DNA from 3 places in the Bacillus sp. AK031 genome. Region 3 is predicted to be linked to each of the others. Evidence: riboswitches for the same ligand, from Rfam matches in the RefSeq annotation. Region 3 holds a riboswitch; each other region holds the start of a gene.
The links. A riboswitch is a leader RNA that binds a small molecule or an ion and turns the genes downstream of it on or off. The one in region 3 is predicted to bind thiamine pyrophosphate.

Region 1 (7,980 bases), 200 kb from region 3:
TTATAAAAAATGCTAAAGCTCTTTTCTCTTTGAGAAGGGCTTTTCGTTTTATTACTGGGAAAATAACAGTACTTTAGTCCTCTGCGAATGAAAGCTTTTCTGCCGATATAAGAAATAGCAGAAACGACAGCTTAAGATAAAAAATGGCAGCGAATTATTTGGGATTTCAGAAGGTTAGTAAAGGGTTTTCTATACATAAGAACTCATATTCGAATAATGCAAAATTACCTATTTCCCTGATGGGACTTTTGCTATAGAATTAACAACGTCGAATATTAACGAAATGCTATGTTAGAGAACTATTTACAGCAAGCGGAGGCAGCCATGTTAAAAAATATTAAAGATTCAACTTTGATTTATGAAGAGAAGAGAACACTGAAATGGTTTTTGATATTGTTTTTGTCGATTTCCATTATTTATGATGGTATTTATTATTTTATCAGCCCTATATTCCATACAGACGGGGAAATTGGCTTTCCCTCAGGATTCGGATATGCCCTCTATTTGCTGATGTTTACCTTGATTCCGGCACTATACTTTTTTTATAAAGATCGCAACCTTAGAAGAATTAAATATTTTGCCGTGATCCTTTATATTTCTTTAACTCTAATTAATGACATCAGTATATATTGGGGAAATGATCAGCCATATGCGGTAGGTAACGTCGCTGAATTGTTTATTTTATTATTCTCTCCAATATTTGTTAGTGAAGTGTTTTTCTTTGTTGTAGTAATATCTATTTTCCTCAAGTATATAACGGTAGGGATTGTTACAAGTTCCCCAGAGGTGGTACTTCCTATCGTATTAATTTTAGTGCTTGCATCTATTGCTTACATCTTATTAAAGAGGTTTTTAGGCTATGTATTAGCAATTAAATCTTCTTACAATAAACAATTGGAAGGTATAGTCAAAGGAATAATAGCTACTTTAGAATTGAAAGACCCATATACAAAGGGCCACAGCGAAAGAGTCGCATTCTATTCGATTTCACTTGCAAAGCGATTGAATATTTATTCTGAAGAAGAACTTAATTCTTTTTATTACGCTTGCTTACTACACGATATAGGGAAGATACATATTCCTGATCGAATCCTCATGAAGCCAGACAGACTCACAAAGGAGGAATTCGAAATTATCAAGACTCACCCAAAGGTTGGGGCTGAAGCAATTAAGAAAATAGAAAAGTTTAATGACAGCTTAAGTATTATTTTATCCCATCATGAGCGGTGGGATGGGAAAGGGTACCCCGAGGGGTTGAAAGGTGAAGAAATACCAATAGCAGCCAGGATCACCTCCATTGCCGATGCCTTCGATGCAATGACCTCTACCCGTTCATATAGAGAAGCTCTGCCTGTTGAATCAGCTCACTATCGAATTCTTGAAGGCCGGGGGACGCAATTTGATCCGGATCTATTAGATATTTTTAAGAAGGTATATCCAGAATGGGTTGAACATGCCAAGAAGTTCAAGTCAGAATTTAGCGCTCAGGAACCTCAAGAATTAAATTCTTTGAGAAAAGGGGTGAATTTATGAAAATCAAAAAGCTAAAGTCTTTGAAAACAACTTGCTGGTGGTGCTTATTTATTAGATAAAATATATGAGTTATGGGGGTGCTTGCTTTTGTGCAGCATCCCTTATTTAATAGAGTTCTTTTTGTTATGATAAAACAATCTTTAAAGGCGGGCGACACTATTGCTTACTAGAGAGAGTAAAGTATTTCTGCAGCCATTTGTTATTAGAAAAGATAAAAGTAGTTACATATTGGAAAACAAGCAGACTAATGAATTTTTTGAGATGCCTGTAGTTTGTATAGATGCAATAGAGTTGTTGGAGAGGGGGCAGAGTTTAGACGAAACAGAAAAAATACTGAAGCAAAAATATCCGGATGAAAGTATAGATGTAATTCAATTTATAATTGATTTGAAAGAGTTAAATTTACTTAGACGGATTGATGAAGAAGAAATAACAGTGAAAAGCGAAGCATCTAAACCTTTTATGTTCTTTTGGGTATCACCCTATTTAGGAAAATTCTTTTTTAATAAGTTTAGTATGAGGTTCTATATATTCATTTTTTTAGTAAGTATGATTTTTGTAGCTTTTAAACCATCTTTGTTTCCTAGTTATGAAGATATATTTATTTTTGAGACAATGCTCTATAATATTTTTGTTTTTATGGTGATTTCCCTTTTATTAATTCTGGTTCATGAAACCGGGCATGTCCTTGCTATAAGGTCGTTCGATCTTCCTACCAGAATAGAAGTTGGGCACCGCCTTTTCTTCATTGTATTGGAAACTGACATGAGTGCAGGGTGGAAGCTTAATTCAAGTGAGAGGAATACTCTATTCCTGGCTGGCGTCTGCTTTGATATTACAGTCCTGTTTTTCAGTTTCACTGTAACATTGTTAATTCAGCCTCTAAATAATTCCTTACTTTTAGATATATTAGCGTTAATTAATCTTAATATATTCTTAAGGCTCTTATTTCAATGTGGTTTATATATGAAAACGGACTTCTATTACTTGCTGCAAAACATGACAGGTTGCTATAACCTAATGGAAGACTCTATCACTTATTTAAGCAGGAAGTTCGCTTTAGTAAATAAAGAAAAAGCTGGGCAACTTGATGAAGAAAAAAAGATTATCAAATGGTACAGCCTCCTATTTATTTCTGGAACAATAATTTCACTCATAATATTTGCCGGCTATCTTATACCTCAGCTGATTTATACAGTTAACAGAGCTTATCATTCTTTGCAGTATCCATTTGGCACTCTAAAATTCTGGGATGGTTTAGCCGTTATTCTACAAATTATTTTTATAGCGATTGTACTTGTATACTCATGGATGAAAAGTATAAAAAGTAACTTTCAACAAAAGAGTTAAAACTAAATTTCTACAAATTTCTACAAATTCAACCCAAAACGTGTATACTATAATTTAGTTGAACGGTAATGAAAAGTTATTTTGTTGTTGTCCAGGAGGCTGGTTTGATGGAGTTTATCTCCAAGAATATTAAGATGCTGGAAACAGAAGAAATTAAAGCTCTTAAAATGTTTATCCCATTATTCTTTATAATATATATTTTTTATGATTTTGCTTACTACTATTTACTTCCTTACATAAGTGGAGAGAGGCCTGCCTTATGGGAAGGCATTTCTGAAGGGATAGCTCTTTATATCTATATACTGGCCTATCTTCCAGTTGTCATCCTATTGGTTAAAAAGGGTATGGCATATTATGGTAAATATTTGTTGTTTGCAGCATATACTTCTGCAGAAGTTTTTAATAACTTTCTCTTTCACTTTGGGAGTGCATTAGAATTAAGGAATGGAAACATAGCCGAGATATTTTTTATTTTATTTGCCCCTATTTTCATTAATAAAAAATATTTTTATATTGTCTTTGGAATAACAACTATTAAATATGTTTTTCTTTATATTTGGGTTTATAATAATGTCCAGGTTATTCTGGGTTACGTGTTAGTGTTTATATTTGCTTTACTGGCTTTCTTACTGTTGAGGCGTTTCAGTTCGTACGTAAAGGCTACTATAGAAATAAGTAACGAACTGCGCAACACTGAAAAGCTGGCAACCGTAGGAAAGTTTGCGACGTCTATCAGCCATGAAGTTAGAAATCCATTGGCCTCTCTTAAAGGGTTTACGCAGCTGCAGAATGAAAAGCACCCGGAGGATAGTGAGTATTACAATATAATGACGAAAGAAATAGATAGAATCACTTCCTTACTGGATGATCTTTTGGTTATCGGGAAGCCAAAAGGGATGGATGTTGAGCCTCATGACTTTAACAATATTATTGAATATACTCTAAAGGTTATGGAGAACGACGCAAACCATCAGGAGATTCATTTCGAAAGCGATCTCGAGGAAGGGCTTCCGCAAATTGAATGTGATGCCAAGCATATCAAGCAGGTGTTGATCAATTTGATCAAAAATGGAATTGAAGCAATGCCAACAGGCGGAAATCTAACAATCAAAACGGAAAGCCTTGAAGAAGCGAGTCTCGTTAAGCTTATGATTCGAGATGAAGGAGATGGAATTTCTGAGGAGAATCTTAAACAGCTGGGAACTCCATTCCACACAACCAAGTCAGATGGAACCGGTCTTGGGCTTATGGTGAGCTTCAAGATCATCGAGGAACACAATGGCACCATCCATTATGAAAGCAAGGAAGGTACAGGTACAACCGTTTCTATCGTCTTACCTGTCACTCAGTCTTTTTCATAGAGTTTATGGTCAGAGGTTAGAAAAGCAGAAAAGCGGGTATACTCTTCTCGGAGGGATAAACCGTGCATCAGAGAAATACAAAAACAACAGAAGATTTCTATATTAAACAATTATTAAGAATAGGAATTTATAAAATATCTGACAAACAACTATATGAACTGAGCAAGAATGAACTGCAGAGAGAGTATCTGGAACATTATGTAGAGGGTTCTTTGAACAAGGTTATGGGAAATCATCTAAGTGAAGCTTGAAACAAGGAAGAATCCTGCCGATTTCGGCAGGATTCTTTTTGAGTTGATGACACCTTTGGGTTATGGTACGTCATGTCCCATAGAGCTTTGCAGGATCTCAAACCACTGGTCATGATCCAGCTTGATATCAAGAGAAGCAACAGCTGTCTGGATTCTCTCAATTCTTCCGGACCCGATGATAGGAAGAATTCGTGCAGGATGGTTAAGCAGCCATGCAAAAATAATCTGGTCGATTCCCCCTGCATTTGTTTCTTCTTTGATTTTTTCAAGGGTGTTCAGCAGGCGGACTGATTTTTCATCCTCGCTTGCAAAAATTTTACCTCCCGCTAATGGGGACCATGCCATAGGCGGGATTCTATTTTGCAAAGCGTGATTCAACGTGCCGTCTTCAAAATTTTCAAGTTCATATGGTGACAATTCAATTTGGTTGGTCACCAGTGGGAAATCCAGATAAGATTGAAGCATGCTGAACTGGTGATCCTTAAAGTTTGATACACCAAAATATCTTATTTTCCCCTCTTTGTGAAGCTGGTTGAAAGCTTCTGCCGTCTGCTCAGGGTCCATGAAAGGGTCCGGCCGGTGAATCAACAGGACGTCTATGTAATCTGTTCCTAAGTTCTTGAGTGAGTTTTCCACAGACTTCATTATGTGTTCTTTACTTGTATTATAGTGATGTGTTTTGTGCTGGGGACGGTTCTTAGAAGGCAGTACAATGCCGCATTTAGTGACGATTTCCATTTTCTTGCGTAAAGAAGGTTTTAAGGAAAGGGCATTCCCGAATAATTCTTCACATGTATAGCTTCCATAAATGTCTGCATGATCAAATGTAGTGATTCCGGTTTCCATTACTTCTTCGATCAACCTTAACGTTTCTTCTTTGGATTGCTGCCAATCCGATAGGCGCCAGAGCCCGTGGACAAACCTTGAGAATGTAAGGTCTTCTGCCAGATGTATTCTTTCCATTTGTGATCCTCCTCGTCAACATTCTTCGGTTCATTATAACCTGTATATACCCAACATCAAAACAAGAGGGCCTGCAACCTCGCTTCACCGCGTTAAAGCGCAAAGAGGGACAGTCCCTCTTAATGCTTTAAAGCATTAAAATACTTGAAATACCGGGATGTTTATGTCAAAGTAAAGAATGGAAAATAATAAATATGCGAGAATAGTGGGGGGACCAGTGAAGCTGGTTGAGATAGTATCCTTGATAGATACTGACCCTTGGAACCTGATCTGGTTGAAGCCAGCGTAGGGAACATATTCTAAACGGTTCATCTGTTTTCAATATGCGTCCCGGGTTCTTTCCCGAGGCGCTTTTTTATTGTCAGAAAGCTTGCAATCAAATTAGGGAACGTCCCTATTCTCTCGTAAATCTTTACTTTATAAAGGTGGAAAATAAAATGAAAAAAGCTTTATTAGCATTATTCTCAGCGGTTCTGATTACTGGCTGCGGACAGACAAATAATTCAGGACAGAATGACAACGCAAACGATGGCGGAGGGGAAACGGAAACTTTAGAAGAGGTATCCGTTGTGTTGGACTGGACACCTAACACCAATCATACGGGGCTGTATGTTGCGAAGGAAAAAGGTTACTTTGAAGAACAAGGTCTTGATGTGGAAATCATTATGCCAGGTGAAGCGGGAGCAGACTCTATTGTTGCTTCCGGACAAGCTGAATTCGGGGTTGGTTACCAGGAAGGTGTGACACAGGCTCGGGTCCAGGATGTCCCGCTTGTATCGATTGCCGCTGTTATCCAGCATAACACGTCAGGATTTGCTTCTCCTGCCGAAAAGAACATTGAAACACCTGAGGACTTTGAAGGAAAGACTTACGGGGGCTGGGGATCACCAGTTGAAGAAGCTGTCATGGCTTCCATCATGAAGCAGGAAAATGCCGATGTCGAAAAAGTTGATTTCGTAAATATGGGTGACAGTGATTTCTTTACTGCCGTTCAAAGGGACATTGATTTTGCTTGGATCTATTATGGATGGACAGGAATCGAAGCAGAGCTTAGAAATGAAGATATCAATATGATATATTTAACAGACTACTCAGAGAAACTGGATTATTATACTCCTGTACTGACGACGAATGAAGAAATGATCGCTGAAAATCCTGAAACGGTTGAAGCGTTTGTTGCTGCTGCATCTAAAGGATATAACTTTGCCATCGAAAATCCGGAGGAAGCTGCTCAGATTCTGATTGATGCGGCACCTGACCTGGATGCGGACCTCGTGAAGAAAAGCCAGGAATGGCTTGCCTCAAAATATACAGATGATGCTCCAAGATGGGGAGAACAGAAGCTGGCAGTATGGGAAAACTACGCAAATTGGATGTATGAAAATGAACTTCTGGAATCAGAATTGGACGCTGAAAAAGCATTCACGAACGAATTCTTGCCAGAGTAAAAGGTGGGTTTAAGATGGAGAACAGTTTAGTAAGTATTCAAATATTACCTAAAACAAAAGAGGGTGAAGATGTCATTCCATATGTTGATGCGGCGATTTCAATTATTGAGGATTCAGGGGTTAAATATGAAGTGCACCCGCTTGAAACAACAATGGAAGGAAATTTAAGCGACTTAATGAAAATCATTGAAAAAATGAATGAGAAAATGATTGAAATGGGAAGCAGGAATGTGATCTCCCAAGTGAAGATTCTTTATCAGCCAAGCGGGATTTCCATGGGAGAATTAACGGAGAAATATCGATGATAAACAGATTCCTTCAGAGAGGATGGCGGCCAACCGTGGTCATCATCCTTTTGTTCATTATATGGGAGGCAAGTACAAGGATCGCTGACATACCAAAATGGCTGCTCCCTTCTCCAACAGGTATCGGAACAGAAGCAATTGCTGTCTGGCCGTCATTTCAGGAACACTTGACTTCCACTGTCTTTTTAACCGTTTTGGGCTTTTTGATCGGGTGCGGCATCGGTCTTATAGTAGCAGTAGGACTTCACTTGGTGCCGGTTTTGAGGGAGTCCGTTTATCCACTGTTGATCTTGTCCCAAAACATTCCCATCATTGTACTGGCACCCTTGTTGGTGGTATGGTTTGGATTCGGTCTTCTTCCTAAAATGATCGTCATTACACTTGTATGTTTTTTCCCGGTTGCCGTAGCAGCATTGGATGGATTCAGGCAGACGGGCAGTGAACTGAAACACTATATGCAAATGGCTGGTGCGAGCAAGATGCAGATCTTCCGGAAACTTGAGTGGCCGCACTCTCTTCCATCCATTTTTTCTGGATTGAAAATTTCCGCGACCTATAGTGTCATGGGGGCTGTCATATCTGAATGGCTTGGGGCGAAGCAGGGAATTGGTGTATTCATGACCCTTGCTTCTTCTTCCTTCAGGACAGACCGCGTTTTTGTCGCTATTTTTGCGATCATGCTGTTGAGTTTATTATTTTTTGCCCTCATTATCGGTTTGGAAAAGTGGCTGATTAAGTGGAGGCCGAAAGGAGAAGAGAAGGATGGAAA
Region 2 (7,980 bases), 1.1 Mb from region 3:
AGTCTCTTTGCGAGCAGGACATCATCAGATGTATAAGGAAGAACGGTAAAGCCTTCTTTCAGAAGTTCTTCTGTTGCTTTCAGTGTTTCGATCGGGTCAGGCAGCAGTGTTTTAAAATCACCGATCACTTCGACCTTGATCATGTCACAAAGGCCTGATGCCTTCGCGAGTTTGGCTGTCCTTACAGCTTCCTCTGCTGTTTTGGCACCCGCTGTGTTAGGCAGCAGCGTGTACTTCTCAGTATCCAATTTTTCAAGAAAGTTAGGCTGGCTCGGTTCGAAAATATTCATGCGTCGAACGGAAAACGTCAGTACTTCTGTTTCTGACACATCAACGGCTTTCTTCTGGGTATCAAAGTCGGGATATTTACCAGTACCTAAAAGCAATCTGGATTTAAATTCATAAGAACCAATTTTCAACATGTTCATCCGCCTCCTACAAAATGTACTATTTCAACTATATCTCCATTGGCTAACTTGGTTTCTGCATGTTTGCTTTTTTCCAAGATCTCAGCGTTCAATTCTACGATGGCGACTTTCTTGTCTAATTTAAAGTGTGCCAGCATTTCTTCCACTGTCTCTATAGAGTCAGGAACCTGCACTGCATCACTATTAATCACTAGATTCATTGGACATCCTCCTATGAAGTGGAAATTCTTTGGTTGGTACGGTTAACTCTGAAAGCTTCATATAATTTGCTTTCTTCATCCGTAACGCTATTTTCAATCAGATCCGAAACTATTTTTCCTGTTATCGGGCTTAATAAAATTCCGTTACGATAATGGCCTGCAGCGATATAAAGGCCTTCAATGGAAGGGTGGATCCCTATATAGGGCAAACCATCTCCCGTCTGAGGACGTATTCCTGCCCAGGCTTTTTCCCAGCTTGCGTTGCCGATGTCGGGGACCAGGGAAAGAGCCTTTTTGGACAAGGCAGAAATCCCCTTCAAAGAAACATTCTTATCGAAACTGTTCAAGCAGCTAGTCGCCCCGATGATCATCCGGCCATCTCTTTTGGGGACAATATAACATCCTTGATCGGAAAAGATGGTTGCATTGATCAGCGGGCGAGATGGAATGACAGAGAAGCACTCGCCCTTAACAGGGTAAATATCTAATGAAATTCCTGTCTCTTCTAAAAGTTTTCCAGCCCAAGCCCCGGAAGTAACGGCAACATTCGCGGCGGTAAATGTCCCCACCGATGTCTTAACACCTTCCACACTTAGTTGGTTGTAAAGCAGCTTCTCCACTTCACAAAATTCAATAACGTCCGCTCCTTTAGCCATGGCGGCTTTGGCAAAAGCCTGTGATAATTGCGGAGCCTGGAGTTGACCGTCATTCGGGATCAGCATCCCGCCTGATAGATGGGATGAAAGAAAAGGTTCATGCTGTTTCAAAGTGTGACCGTCCAGCCATCTGACTCCGGAATCCCACTCTCGATGGAACTGAACCTGTTCTTGTAATAAAGTAATTTCTTTTTCATTTTGTGCAACTTTGATCATGCCTTTATTAACAAGCCCAATATGAATGCCCGTAAGTTCCTCCAACTCCTGAATCAGAGTTGGAAACATCCTGCGGCTTTTGAGGGCAAGCTTTAACATGGCAAGGTTTTCATCAATCTCGGCCTGAGCTCCAAGCATTCCAGCTGCGGCAGAGGATGCCTCGGATGATAATTTATTTTTATCAAGAATAAGTACCTTCCTGCCCAGTTTTGTTTGCTGAAATGCGATAGAGCTCCCGATAATTCCTCCTCCGACAACAATAAGGTCGTATTTCTTATTCATGAAACACCATCTCCAATTGTTTTTGATAGGCTATGGCGGTCTCTGTTTGTTTGTCTGTATTGAATAATCCTGACATGACAGCAATACCAGAGACACCGGCTTTAACAACTTTATGCAGGTTATCCAGCTTAATGCCCCCAATGGCCAGGACTGGTATAGTAAGCGATGCGGTAATGGAGCTCAAATCTTCTAAACCATTAGGCTTCAGCCCCGATTTAGAGCCTGTTTCAAAAACATGGCCATACAAAATATAATCCGCTCCCTCTCTTTCTGCTTGAAGTGCTTCCTGTAAGGAATGAACGGATTTTCCGATCGAGAGTTGTGGGAAGGCATTTCTGACAGTACTGACAGGCAAACTATGATAGCCCAGCTGAACTCTGCTGATTCCGGCAGCCATTGCTGCATCTACCCTGTTATTGATAATGATCTTATCCGAAGGGACACCCTTTTTAATCATCAGTTGCGTCAGCTCAAATATTTCTCTGGCAGTCTTGGCATGTTCCCTTATATGTATGGCCTCAACAAATGGACTGATCAGTAAAGCCTCGGACACCGTGTCTTCAACCGATTTCCCACCAGTGGTAACGGCATGCAGCACAGGTTTTTTCATAATGATAACCCCTTTGGTGAATACTTCTGGAAATAAAAAAGCCGCCTCCCTGAATATGCAGGAAGGCGGCTTGATTAATCTTTGAAAATCGTAATCAATCGCTGCACTTCCCTCCGCTAGTATGAACTAGATCAGGTTCAAAGGGTCTTAAAGTTATACCTTAATCTCAGCCTTTACAAGGCTCCCCCAGTGGTTTTGGTGACTATTTATTTATAAGCATTCTAACATATCAAATCAGAATATCAAACTATTTAGTATGATTTTTTCGAAAGTGCTGGTTGGGAAGTGGGTTTAATGATAGTGAAGGTTGGGGTGGAAATGTTGGGCACGCTTAACTTGAGGCAATTTAATTGATTGATTGTATTGAACATGTATAATGAATGTATGACTTATTACATAGTTCTTTGATACTATTAAATATAATCCAGGAGGTAATAGAATGAGTATTTATGATTATTCAGCGGTTTCAATGAATGGTGTTGAAAAAGCACTGGAAGAATATAAAGGCAAGGTGGTCATGATTGTCAATACAGCCGGCAGATGCGGATTCACTTATCAGTATGAAGACCTGCAAAAAATGTATGACCGCTATAAAGATAAAGGGTTTGTGATATTGGGCTTTCCTTGTAACCAGTTCGACAATCAGGAGCCGGATTCTAATGAACAAATCCAAAACAGCTGTCTGCTGAATTATGGGGTTAACTTTCCATTGTTCCAGAAGGTTAATGTCAGGGATGAAAATATGCATCCTTTGTTTAATTACCTGACCCATCAAAAATCATTTGATGGTTTCAATAAAGCACATCCGGTGGCAAAGATCTTAATCCCGCTTCTCAATGCCAAGCACCCGGAATATCTGACAGACGATTACTCGATCAAGTGGAACTTCACTAAATTCCTGATTGATACCAATGGTGAAGTTGTGAAGCGGTTTGAGTGTACAACCGATCCCATTGATATGGAGCAGGATATCGAAGAACTGCTGGCGTCAGTTGCTATATAAATCAAAAAAAGGGCATTCGCTTAACGGGTTCAGTTTTGAAGTACAAACATCTAATTAACAAATGAAATTGTGGAGCTTTTGTAGTTGAAATTCAATCATATCTGAATAAAAAAATGGTCAGAGGCTGATGTGCACCTGACCGGTTTTTTTTATTGCCGGTTATTCAATTAACGCCCCAGATGGCTGAATAGTTGAGCATCAGATCCACCGTTCACCTTTTGCATTCTTAAAAAAATGAAATCAGGTTCTCTGCTAGTTGAGATTTATAAAGGGAAAAATTCCCCTTATTTAGCAAATTGTGCTGAAAACAGCTTAAATAGCGGGAGAAATTCCTCTTATTTGAATCAAAAATTGTAAAAATAGGTACCTTTGACTGAAATAGAGGGAAAAATTCCCCTTATTTTATCAAAAACTACTTCTAATCTGCATTTAACGGGAAAATTTCCCTTTATTTAAGCTAACAGCATTTTTAGCCAACTCGTGAGTTTCTTCAAGTAATCTGCTCCGTTAATGGAAGATTCTGTTCTTTTCATTTTATCATACATACTGACCTTTTTTTAAAAATATCTGTCACTTAAATGTATCGGAAACCGCACAACAAATTTAGAAGAACAGAAAGTTCTGTCACCTGCATTTTGGGTTACATTTTATCATACAAAAAGAGCATAATTATTGGCATAAACACCGCTAAATCAAGAAAAAACAAGTGACAAATTCGATGCGAATTGTCACTCATTTTGATGTGCATTTTTTAGTTGTGTACTCCAAAACCGAACCCGTTACCATTCGCTGCCCTTTTTTTGATTTTTATAAGGAGTGGCGTACTGATTGCCGCTCATGGCTCGCTGCCATTTTCTCAGGGGTGGCCAGTGCTTCAAAAATTTCATGTACAGGATTTAGAATCTTAATCTTAGTTGTAATGCTGTTATTCATATCTTCTAACTTCCTTTCACATTTAAGTATGTTTTATTCTGTAAACCTGCATATTCAAATCTTCATGATTCCATGATGCTATTACATCTTCTGCTTTCTGAACCTGCCAAGGGTTAAACATGGTTTGTCCGTGTTTGTTAAAACAATAGATTGCACTTAACAGGTAAGCGGCATGGACGATCTGTTCTTGCTGGTTTTTCCAGACTAAAACATCCCGTTTTTGCAAGTATTCCGCAGATACAGGATTGTATTGTTCTGTTTTTAATATAGAAGCAAAGCGCTCGGGCTGCATCCACTCCTCAATTAGCTTAGGGTTATTGCTTGCTGCGACCGCTGTTGCAGCAAGACAATTCGGTCCATTTTTCGTTGAAAACGAATCAAAGAAAGGTGAGATACCAGTGAATTCTTCCATTAGTTTCATACAGAGGCTTTGAGGCAGCTGCGGGAGCACAGGATGATCAACTGTCCACAGGGCAGCATAGCTTAATAGGAACTCCCTTTTTGCCCCAGCAGTGAACAAGGCGAATAGATGTCCCTGGATCATATAGACTGTTTTGTTGATTTCCTTATTGAAAAAAGAAGATTGAAGCAAAACTTCAAGAGCCTCTGCCGATTCATCTTTGAAAAGTGCTTTTAAATCATCTTCGAGAAAAAGCATTCCCCTCCCAAGCAGCCATTGCTGTTCCAGGATCTCCTTCTGCTGTTCTTCAGTTAATAATATAAAATCCTTATTTGTGATTTTTGAGTAATACTTTGCGTCCCTGCTGATCGACCAGGTGGCAAAACTGGTTTTGACATCCAGCGAGAAGGCAGTTCTGTCTTCAGGGCGGAACTCTTCACAAGTGACATATTGCGGATTGTCACGAAAGAAAAAAATATCATAGTCAGGGAGCAGCTTGTCTTCCCAGGCAGACAATACTTCATCAGGCAGATGATACCCATTCAAATTGTTCATATTTTCCCTCATCTAATCAAATGTATTTTCTTTTCCACTATTACTTCTCGTTTTGGAATGCCAACTCCTTTATTCAATTAAAATAGCTGCCGCAAACGACAGCTGAATTCTTCAATTTCATTTATGGCTGAAGAATGACTTTAATGCAGTCATCCTCTCTCTTGTTAAAGATATTGTAACCATGTGCTGCTTCATCTAAAGGCAGCTTGTGTGTGATGATAGCGGTTGGGTCGATTTCCCCTTTGACTATCATGTCGTACATCGCGGGCATATAGCTTCTGGCATGAGCCTGTCCCATCTTGATGGTAATATTTCTCGAAAAGAATGGCCCCAATGGAAACATATTATAAAGTCCGCCATACACACCCGTCAGTTGGACGGTACCGCACTTTCTGACAGCTTTTGTTGCGATTTGGATCGGCCCGAGTGTCCCGCCTTGCAATTTCAGTTTTTGCTCCACAAATTCCAACGGGGATTTCTTTCCATCCATCCCTACACAGTCAATGACGACATCGGCTCCACCTTTTGTCAGTTCCTTGAGCGTTTCCCCCATATCATCATACTGAGTGAAATCAAAGGTTTCTGTATTATTCATTTTCTTTGACTTATTCAATCTGTAGTCATAGTAATCAACCGCAATGACACGTTCAGCTCCCTTTTTCCAGGCGAACTGCTGAGCCATGAGCCCTACCGGCCCGCAGCCGAGGACAATAACGGTATCTCCTTTTTTGACACCTGCGTTCTCAACGCTCCAGTAGGCAGTCGGTAATACATCAGACAAAAACAATAAGTGTTCATCATCCAATTCACAACTCTCCGGAATCAAAAAAGGAGTGTAGTTTCCATAAGGAACTCTTAGATATTCCGCCTGTCCGCCAGGGTAGTTTCCGAATTTCTCAGAATAACCAAGCAACCCGCCTGAATCATAGTGAGGATTTGAATTATCACATTGGCTCTCTAAGTGGTGATTGCAATAATGACAGGTACCGCAGGCGACTGTAAACGGAATAACTACTCTATCGCCCTTCTTTACCTTCGTTACCTCAGGTCCGGCTTCCTCAATGATCCCCATTGGCTCATGCCCGATTACATAGCCGATTGGCAGCGGGAAATTTCCCTGATAGAGATGCAAGTCAGAACCACAGATTGCCGTGGAGGTAATTCTGACGATGACATCCTGAGGGTCCTGGATTTTTGGTGCTTCAACTTTTTTTACAGCAACCGAATACTTACCCTGATAGGTTACAGCCTTCATTTCATCACTCCGTAAGTCCATTTTTATAGTATCAAGCAATTATCAATTCCTAGTATTTTACAATTGTGGCGTCTGTATACACATTAACTTATTTTATGGATTTACTGATAGAATAACAGGTTGATATTACCAAGGCTGACTTCCCTCTTTTTCTGTTAAACTTTTTAAAGTTGAAGAATAATGGGAGGTGTTCCATTAATGCAGAAATTGATCATACTGCTGTCGGTCATTATCACGTTTACTTTCGCTGGGGGCTTCTATGCCGGTGTATCATATATCGAAGCTACATCAGTTAAGGGAGATAACAATCTGCACTCTGAACGGACGGAACATATGAATTTAGCCGCAAAAGCGGTTCCTGAACAACAGCCTGTTGATTCCAAGGTTTTAATAGGTTATGTACAGGATTATCATGAACCGGCGAAAACAGACTATGCTAAGCTGAGCCATGTCATTTTTTCATTTGCACATCCATCGGCAAATGGAGAACTACTATTGAGCGGTGATTATGCTTGGGAAAACTTACGGAAAACGGTTGAGCTTGCAAAAAAACATGATACAAAAGTGCTGCTGGCAGTTGGAGGCTGGTTCCATATTGAAGGCGGGGAATCTTACCCTTATTTCAAGAAAGCCATCGCTGATCCAGGTTCCCGCAAAAGACTGGTCAATGAACTGTACAATATAGTTAATGCTGAAAATCTTGATGGAGTCGATGTTGATTTTGAACACCCTCGTTCACAAGAGGATGGGCAACATCTGGCCGCTTTTATTAAAGAATTGAACGCAAAACTTGATGAAAAAGAGAAAGAACTGTCCATTGCGGTTTATGCAAAGGTTGATAGTGTCACCGGACAGGAAAACAAGTCGGTCGTCTTCCCTCCTTCGATGTTCAAGGATGTTGATTACGTCAACATCATGGCTTATGATGGCCATTGGGATGGAGGCTATAATGCAGCAAACTTATCTCCTTACCACTATACTGAAAACGTCGTGAAGTATTGGGGCAATCTTTTTGAAGCACATGGCCTCTCTAAGGATAAATTGGTCCTTGGAGTTCCATTTTATGCACAGCCCGAAGACCCTGCAAAGCCGGCCATCTCCTATTCTGCTGTCATAAAGCATGGAGCGGAAAATGCCGGTAAGGATTCCATAATAATGGACGGCCTTACCTATCATTACAATGGTAAAAAAACGATTCAACGAAAAACAGAATTGGCATTAGAGAATGAATTCGGCGGAATGATGCTCTGGGAAACCGGACATGATGCACAAGGCCGGCACAGTCTGACTTCTGCGATAGCTGAAGTCATCCAGCAAACAAAAGAGACAGAAAAAAATCTATTTTGGGTGAGGAAATAACGTATGAAAAAAGACAGCGGCCTTAGAACCGCTGTCTTTCAGTTTGCCTGATTTCTTATATGATTGATAAACCCTTCACGATG
Region 3 (7,980 bases):
GGTTATGAACAGGATTGTCTTCTTCCGCTTGTACCATTGATCGAGCAGCCATTCCTGCATGGAAAGTCTGGTAATCGCATCCAACGCACTGAATGGCTCATCAAGTACAAGCAGATTCTTTCCGCTGAGGACGGCTCTCAAAAAGGAGACTCTTTGGCGCATGCCACCGGATAACTTATGGGGGAAACGGTCCTCATATCCTTTCAGGCCGAATTCGTCGAGCAGCCCGCGTACTATTTCATCTGCCTGTTCCCGTTTCATTCCTTGCAGCTGAAGGGGCAGGGCAGCATTTTCCATGACCGTTCTCCATGGCATCAAGAGGTCCTGCTGAGGCATATATCCTACCTGCCCCAAGCGGTTTTTGACTGCTTTCCCTTCAAAAAGAATGCTTCCGCCTGACGGTTGTTCAAGACCCGTAATCAGACGGAACAGTGTGCTTTTCCCGGATCCGCTTGGCCCGATGATTGAAACAAATTCACCTTGTTCTATAGAGAGTGACAACCTTTCCAGCACTTGAACAGGCAGCTGTTTTTTCTCTCCTTGGTAAGTGAAAGAGACGTTGTCCAGTTGAAGCAGGGAGTTACTCATCGGTAGGCCACATTTCTTCGTTATAAGCCATATCCCAGAACATGTACTCAAAGCGGCTTGTGTTCAGGAAGATTTCTTCCAAGTGATTGAGCTCTGCATCACTTTTTCCGGCCGTTATTTCATTGAGCAGGGAGATCAGCCATTGAGATAAAGATCCGAATTCATCGGAAGAATACATCGAAACCCATTCTCCATAAAACTCATGGCTGGTCGATCCTTCTATCAAACTTAACTCTTTTCCGATCTCCCAATAACTCCACATGCAGGGAAGGAGGGCACAAACCAATTCTGCGAGAGTGCCATTTTCAGAGACATGAAGCATGTAGTGAGTGTAAGCCAGTGTGATAGGAGAAGGGTTCGCGCTTTCCAATTCTTCTGCTGAGATGCCGAAACGTTCCGCATATTGGCGATGTAATGACATTTCTTCATTAAGAGTGGAATCCAGAAGCTTTGCGAATTCTCCCATTGTTTTCGTATCCTTCGCTTTTACTGCTCCCAAAGCGAACAGTTTGGCAAAATCTATTAAATATACATAATCCTGTACCATGTAAAATCGGAATTTCTTTCTGTCCAGCGTACCGAGACCAATTCCCTGCACGAAAGGATGCTGGTGGTTTTTTTGCCAAATAGGCTTCACCTTCTCAAACAAGCGGTCAGTAAACTGCATTATTCATCCTCCTTCTTTGAACGGGTCCAATCATAAATAAACTTGATCATCACCTGAGTGAATTGAACCAGCTGATCTATTGAAACTTTTTCATTGACACTGTGGGCATTATTCAGGTCACCGGGTCCGTAAATGACGGCCGGGATACCAGCATTGCCGAGCCAGCCGCCGTCAGTGACAGTCGGCGATACATCTATTTCTGCCTTCTGGTCGAGCAGTGAAGTATGGGTGGAAGATAACGTCCTTACCCCCGGATGATCCGGGTCAACTTCCAGCGACGGGAAAATCTCACCTCTATCTTCAATCATGGAGGTTCCTCCCCAAGTAAAAACCGGCGGGTTATCCCTCATCCAAATATCTGCTTTGGCCACTTCCAATATGTGATTCTCTACTTCTTTTGCCACTTCTTCATGAGTTTCATCCGGGTAGAAATGGACAGTAATCCATAATTTGCACTCATCGGCGATAAAAGCTGGATGTCTGCCGCCTTCAATAACAGCAGGGTTGATGGTGTTGGATCCTGCTGGGAACCCTGGATAATGCTTGGTGACTGCCCAATGGCGCTCCAGATCCTGTAGACCGTGGATGAGTTTCATCATTTTTTCAATTGCGCTTGCTCCATTCAAACCGCCGCCGGCATGAATCATGTTTCGCCTGGTTGCATCATGGTGGGTCGTCGGGCTCTTAATCGTAATCCAGCCGGTGATTACACCGCCTTGCCCTTGTATATGAAGATCGCTGGTGTCCACCACTACAGCAAAGTCGGCCTTATAGCCGCGTTCACAGCACTGAAGAGTGCCGGCTTCTCCGACCTCCTCCCCAATGACCGACTGGAAGATCAGATCCCCGGGGAGTTCAATGCCGGCTTCAGTCAATAACTGAATGGCAAACAAAGCGCCGGCAATACCGCCTTTCATGTCTGCTGCCCCGCGTCCAATGACATAGCCTTCCGTTACCTCTGGCTGAAATGGACCGGTATGCCAGGTTTCGCTTTCATCAATTTCAGCCACATCGATGTGGCCGTTGATGATCAGACTCTGGTGCCCGGCTGGTTCGGTTCCTTTTTTTATCCCAACTACATTTGGATCACCCGGGTAAACATCCCACTTATCGATTGCGAATCCATTTTCTTTCAAGAAAGAAGCAATGAACTCCTGAGCATGCTCCGTATTTCGTGCCGGCGGGCTGGGTGTTTCGAAACGAATCAGTGTACACAGAAGATCAACCAGTTCTTCCTTTCGGTTTTCAGCATCAAGAATGAGGCTGTCAATCAGTTTCTGCAAAATTTCCATCCCCCTTTTTATAAGGCTCTTTTCTTAAACTTTGTTGCTATTTAACATGAATCCCCAAAAAATATAGCCATTATCCACAGGAAATAACTTAGTAAGCAAGAAAGAAAAGAGCTACTCTCTCTGTTCAGAGAGAAAAAACCTTGTACCCAGGGGAAAAATCCGGCACTTGGGATTTTTCCGAAAGCAACAATCTATACGACAACAGCCTTTTAAAACAACAAAAAGCCACTTTCTGTCAGAAAGTGGTTTGGTACAAATTTAAGTATGTAAAGAGAATACAGCCAGCAGGAACCTGCTGCTGCCCATATGCATACATATGTCCGCCACTTCCCTTCGCTAGTATTACCTAGATCAGGTAGTCAGGGTTAAGACATAGAAATGTCTCTCTCAGCTTAAACGCACCCCTAGTGTTGTGAAAAAATATGAAATTTATCGTACATTACATATCTATCATACAATCAATCTTTCTGCAACTTTAAATAAAATAAAAATTAATATTGAAATCGAGCAGGAATACACTGAAACTTGCTGAATACATTTTTAAAATATATGAATCGAGAACTGGAGGTTAAGGATTGGAAAAGATTTCGATAGGCTTGCTTGGTTTTGGGACTGTAGGTTCAGGAGTAGTGAAGGTGATTGAAAACCATCAGGATAAGTTAGTGCATGGAGTTGGCTGCGCCGTCAAAATAAAGAAAATTCTTGTACAGGATCCGGGAAAGTGCAGAGATGCTGAAGTTGAGCCTTCATTGCTCACAGTCAATCCCGGGGATATATTGGATGATGAGGAGATAGACATTATTATCGAAGTGATGGGAGGAATAGATTATACCAGAACACTTCTTCTGAAAGCGCTCCATAATAAAAAACATATTGTGACTGCCAATAAGGATTTGATGGCCCTGCATGGTCCTGAACTGCTGAAAGCTGCTTATGAGAACGGCTGTGACCTTTTTTATGAAGCCAGTGTGGCAGGAGGGGTTCCCATTCTGCGGAGTGTGGCAGATGGATTTGCATCTGACAGGATCAATAAGATTGTAGGCATTGTCAACGGTACAACAAACTATATCCTGACGAAAATGAGTGATGAGAACAGGTCCTATCCAGAGGCGTTGAGGGAAGCGCAAGAACTTGGTTATGCCGAATCTGATCCAGAAGCGGATGTAGAAGGAGTAGATGCTGCAAGGAAGATGGCGATCCTCTCAACCTTGGGATTTTCGATGAATGTCGGACTGAATGATGTGAGCTATAAAGGGATCACCAGTGTAACAGAAGAAGATATTGACTATGGGAAAAAACTTGGGTATACGATGAAATTGATAGGTGTAGCTGAGAGGGACGATGACAAAATCGATGTTACCGTACAACCTGCACTGGTCTCGGATACCCATCCGCTTGCAGCGGTCAAAAATGAGAATAATGCCGTGTATGTGTATGGAGATGCAGTTGGCGAAACGATGTTTTATGGACCGGGAGCAGGGAGTATGCCGACAGCCACCGCAGTGGTATCAGATCTCGTTGGAGTCATGAGGAATATAAGACTGGGTGTAAATGGCCGAAGTGCCGTCTTTCCGCAGTTTCCAAAGAGAATCAAGGGAGCGGATGAAGTGTTCAAAAAGTACTTTCTCCGCCTGTTGGTTGAGGATGAAGTAGGCACGCTGGCAGAGGTGACGTCGCTTTTTTCCCAAGAAGGAATAAGTGTGGAAAAGATCTGGCAGAATCCTAAAAGAGGGAGCATTTCCGAAATTGTCCTGGTTACTCACAAGGCATCGAAGAAGAGTTTCGAAGAGATCCTGGTCAGACTGAGGGACTCCAGGGTTGTCAGGGATGTAGGCAGTTCATACAGAATAGAAATTTAGAAATTTAATTTGTTTTTGTGGGAAACCAGTAAAGGTACTGGTTTTTGTTTTTGAAGGGTAAATTCTCTATATGGGACAGTGAAAACCAAGTTTGGCGGCGATCCAATGGACCGATAACGAGGTTTACGGCCCAATGAAAACGAGGGAATGAAGTCTCACTGGCCCGATAACGAGGTTTACGGCCCAATGAAAACGAGGGAATGAAGTCTCACTGGCCCGATAACGAGGTTTACGGCCCAATGAAAACGAGGGAATGAAGTCTCACTGGCCCGATAACGTTCTTTGCGGTCCGGTGAAAACGGGGGAATGAAATCTCACTGGCCCGGTAACGTCTCTTGCGGTCCGGTGAAAACGAGGAAACGAAATCTCAATGGCACGGTGGCCGGTCCCGGCACCTGTCAGTTTCCCTGTTCGCAGAGTAAGGAAAACAAAGATAGGAATGGTGTACCTCCAAAGGAGATATATTCCCAAGAAAGTTTAATTTCCTCTGCCGCCGGAATATCTGTTAATATTTCCGCAAGCAATAATTGACAAAACAAGAACAAAACAGCAATAATAGGAAGCATAAAGGTAGAGGAGGGGGTCATTAAATGTTTTCTGAAGAGAGAAGGAAGAAGATCCTTGAAACCCTGGATAAAGAGGGAAGAGTGCTTGCGAAGGAATTAGCGCAGGGGTTTGATGTTTCTGTAGATTCCATCCGCCGCGATTTATCGATCATGGAAGAAGACCAGCTATTGAAGAGAACACATGGAGGTGCAATTCCTCTGCCGATGGTCCGGTCGATGCCCAGGTCAAATGAAGAACGATTTGGTGAGAGTACACCTTATCAGAGCCAGATTGCAGAAAGGGCAGCCGCTTATATCAATCCGGATCAAACCGTTTTCATTGGCGGTGCATCCATCCATTATGCCATGATTCCCTACTTGCCAAAGGATTTTTCTTTTACAGTCGTGACCAATTCGGTGGAAATCGCTTATAAGTTAAGAGACTTCGACAATATCCAAACGTATATGATTGGCGGGAGAATGAAGAGCTCCGGGAATATAACCGATCCGCTTGCTGCCCAGTTTGCAGAACGGTTCAACTATGATTTGTGCTTTGCGACCGGAGGAGGGCTTACGGCCAGAGGGCTGAGTACTTCGACTCCCGAGGTAGCATTGTTTCATGAAAAGGTGTATGAGAATTCCCGCAAGATCATTACACTTGTTGAGCATACGAAAGTCGGTGTGGATCTGTTCACGACAATGTTTCCGCTCAAAAAGCTTGATATCATTTTAACGGACGAAGAAACGACGTCTGAGCAAATAGATGAACTGGAAGTGTATGGAGTAAAAGTAATAAAAATTGCTAATGACCAATAAAGCTTAACCTGCAGAAGTGAAGTGATATGTTGCTTCACTTTTTTATATAACTTTTAGAATAAAACATTTATCACGCTCATCCACAAACAGACAAAATTCCTGCTGCGGCTGTATACCGCTAATTTCACGGATTTCCTTTGGGATATGGATTGCGCCTTTTTCTGAAATATAGCGTTTATTGTTTGTGCTGTTTTGTTCAGGTCTTTTGATGATGATGGCCTCCTGGTCATAACATATCTCCGCCTGCCGGCCGGGAACGAGTCCGAATTGCTGTCTCCACTGGTTGGGCAGCGTTACATTGCCGGTTTTGCTGAAGTCCTTGCACCTGTATTTCTGCCACATCTTTTATCACCCCGCATATCTATTAAATATCCGTCATTAAAGGTATTGAAACGTCTTTTAATTTTGCAGCAATCGGGTAATTTCAACATAAATAGGCTGAAGTGAGGTATTATAGGTGTATAAATCTTACCAATAACAGGTGAAGTCTGCTTATGAATGAATCAAGAAAGATAGCTGCCAGAATAGCGGTAACTTATATAATAATAGGAGCATGTTGGATCATTTTATCAGACAGGCTCTCCCTGATGATGGCACATAATGAAATGCATATCTTCATCTTCTTTCAGCGCTATAAAGGCTGGCTGTTCATATTGGTAACGGGAATCCTTATTTACTTTCTTGTCCACAATCGGGCATTGAAGCTCCTGGAGTCAACGGAAGAGTTGAGGAAAAAAGAACGGCTGCTCCAAATGAGCAATCAGCATTACCAGTCCTTATTCAAACACAATCCGGATGCTGTCTTTGAAATATCTAAAAAGGGCAATCTGGCGGCCTTGAATCCTGAAGGGGAAAAAATCATCGGCTATTCTGCGAATGAATTAAAGGGAAAGCCAATTGATTTTCTCGTACACCCTGAGGAAAGGGAACAGGTCACAGCCAGTTTTATGGAAACATTACACGGCAATCCGGAAAAATTTGAAATGAAGGTCATCAATAAAACTTCTCAGGAAAAGTTACTTCGTTGTTCCTTGCTTCCTATTATCGTGAATGAAGAGATCATCGGTGTGTTTGGGATCGCCAGGGACATCACGTTGTACAGGAAGAATGAAGAAATGATGATCGCTTCCGAAAAGCTTTCGGTTATCGGCCAGTTAGCTGCGGCAGTGGCACATGAAATCAGGAATCCCTTAACTTCCCTGAAAGGCTTTGTGCAGTTGATGCAGGTGACAAAAAAAGCCGAAGACAGCCACCTGGAAATCATGCTGTCCGAAATAGAACGGATTAACCTGATATCAGGTGAAATGCTGATTCTAGGGAAACAGCAGGATATTTTATTCGGGAAAGAAGATATCAATGATATTATCAAACAGGTTATCGTGTTAATGGAAGCTCAAGCGAACCTTGATAATGTAAAAATTGAATACAATCCTGCCGAAGGGGATAAGATGTTTGTCAACGCTGACCAGAATCAACTAAAGCAAGTATTTATCAATTTGATAAAAAATGCTGTGGAGGCCATAGAGGATACGGGAACGGTAAGGGTCGAAACATCCAACAGTGAGGATATAGCGATTATCAAGATTGAAGATAATGGAGTCGGAATGGACGAAGAATGGATCTCCCACCTTGGTGAACCATTCTATTCAACGAAGGAAAAAGGGACAGGCCTAGGCCTTGCCGTATGTAAGAAAATCATTGAACGTCACAAAGGTGAAATCACTTATTACAGTGAAAAGGGCTCCGGCACGACGGTTATCATTACTTTGCCGCTGTGCTGATGTTTTTTCTTTTCGACTTCGTGTAAAATGGACTACAGCAATCTTTTAACAAGAGAGGAATTATAGAATGGACTATATTACAAAATTAAAGCCTTTTTTACAGGACGCATGGAACACTTCAGAATTCGAACAATTGACGGCTGTCCAGGAAAAAGCGATCCCTGCGATTCTAGAAGGAAAGGATCTTGTATGTGAATCCCCAACCGGGACTGGAAAGACGCTTGCCTATCTTCTGCCGATCCTTGAGGGGATTGATGAAAAGAGAATGCAGGCGCAGACTGTAATCGTCGCACCTTCCCGTGAACTGGTTATGCAGATTCACCAGGAAGTGCAGAAGTGGACGAAAGGGTCCGGAATCAACAGCATCGCTTTAATCGGCGGAGCTAACGTAAAGAATCAAATTGAAAAGCTCAAGAAAAAGCCGAAAATCGT

Region 1: it holds a riboswitch for thiamine pyrophosphate, as region 3 does, so the genes downstream of both, M1E09_RS16710 (ABC transporter substrate-binding protein) here and M1E09_RS17750 (acetylornithine deacetylase) in region 3, are expected to answer to the same signal.
Region 2: it holds a riboswitch for thiamine pyrophosphate, as region 3 does, so the genes downstream of both, tenI (thiazole tautomerase TenI) here and M1E09_RS17750 (acetylornithine deacetylase) in region 3, are expected to answer to the same signal.

Annotation. Positions count from the first base shown of each region.
Region 1 is NZ_CP096424.1:3,261,029-3,269,008, reverse strand. It holds gene chrA (chromate efflux transporter) at 1-6, shown strand, start outside; gene M1E09_RS16735 (HD domain-containing phosphohydrolase) at 325-1,533, shown strand; gene M1E09_RS16730 (hypothetical protein) at 1,693-2,883, shown strand; gene M1E09_RS16725 (ATP-binding protein) at 2,991-4,244, shown strand; gene M1E09_RS16720 (Fur-regulated basic protein FbpA) at 4,307-4,495, shown strand; gene M1E09_RS16715 (aldo/keto reductase) at 4,556-5,458, opposite strand; TPP riboswitch at 5,656-5,767, shown strand; gene M1E09_RS16710 (ABC transporter substrate-binding protein) at 5,896-6,906, shown strand; gene M1E09_RS16705 (thiamine-binding protein) at 6,921-7,211, shown strand; gene M1E09_RS16700 (ABC transporter permease) at 7,208-7,980, shown strand, end outside; gene M1E09_RS16695 (ABC transporter ATP-binding protein) at 7,974-7,980, shown strand, end outside.
Region 2 is NZ_CP096424.1:2,318,957-2,326,936, reverse strand. It holds gene M1E09_RS12035 (thiazole synthase) at 1-428, opposite strand, end outside; gene thiS (sulfur carrier protein ThiS) at 425-628, opposite strand; gene thiO (glycine oxidase ThiO) at 640-1,782, opposite strand; gene tenI (thiazole tautomerase TenI) at 1,775-2,392, opposite strand; TPP riboswitch at 2,484-2,590, opposite strand; gene M1E09_RS12015 (glutathione peroxidase) at 2,832-3,395, shown strand; gene M1E09_RS12010 (hypothetical protein) at 4,351-5,283, opposite strand; gene M1E09_RS12005 (zinc-dependent alcohol dehydrogenase) at 5,405-6,538, opposite strand; gene M1E09_RS12000 (glycosyl hydrolase family 18 protein) at 6,737-7,897, shown strand; gene M1E09_RS11995 (hypothetical protein) at 7,936-7,980, opposite strand, start outside.
Region 3 is NZ_CP096424.1:3,457,844-3,465,823, reverse strand. It holds gene M1E09_RS17760 (ABC transporter ATP-binding protein) at 1-588, opposite strand, end outside; gene tenA (thiaminase II) at 581-1,255, opposite strand; gene M1E09_RS17750 (acetylornithine deacetylase) at 1,255-2,547, opposite strand; TPP riboswitch at 2,859-2,963, opposite strand; gene M1E09_RS17745 (homoserine dehydrogenase) at 3,123-4,406, shown strand; gene M1E09_RS17740 (DeoR/GlpR family DNA-binding transcription regulator) at 4,997-5,767, shown strand; gene M1E09_RS17735 (hypothetical protein) at 5,810-6,109, opposite strand; gene M1E09_RS17730 (ATP-binding protein) at 6,262-7,548, shown strand; gene M1E09_RS17725 (DEAD/DEAH box helicase) at 7,616-7,980, shown strand, end outside.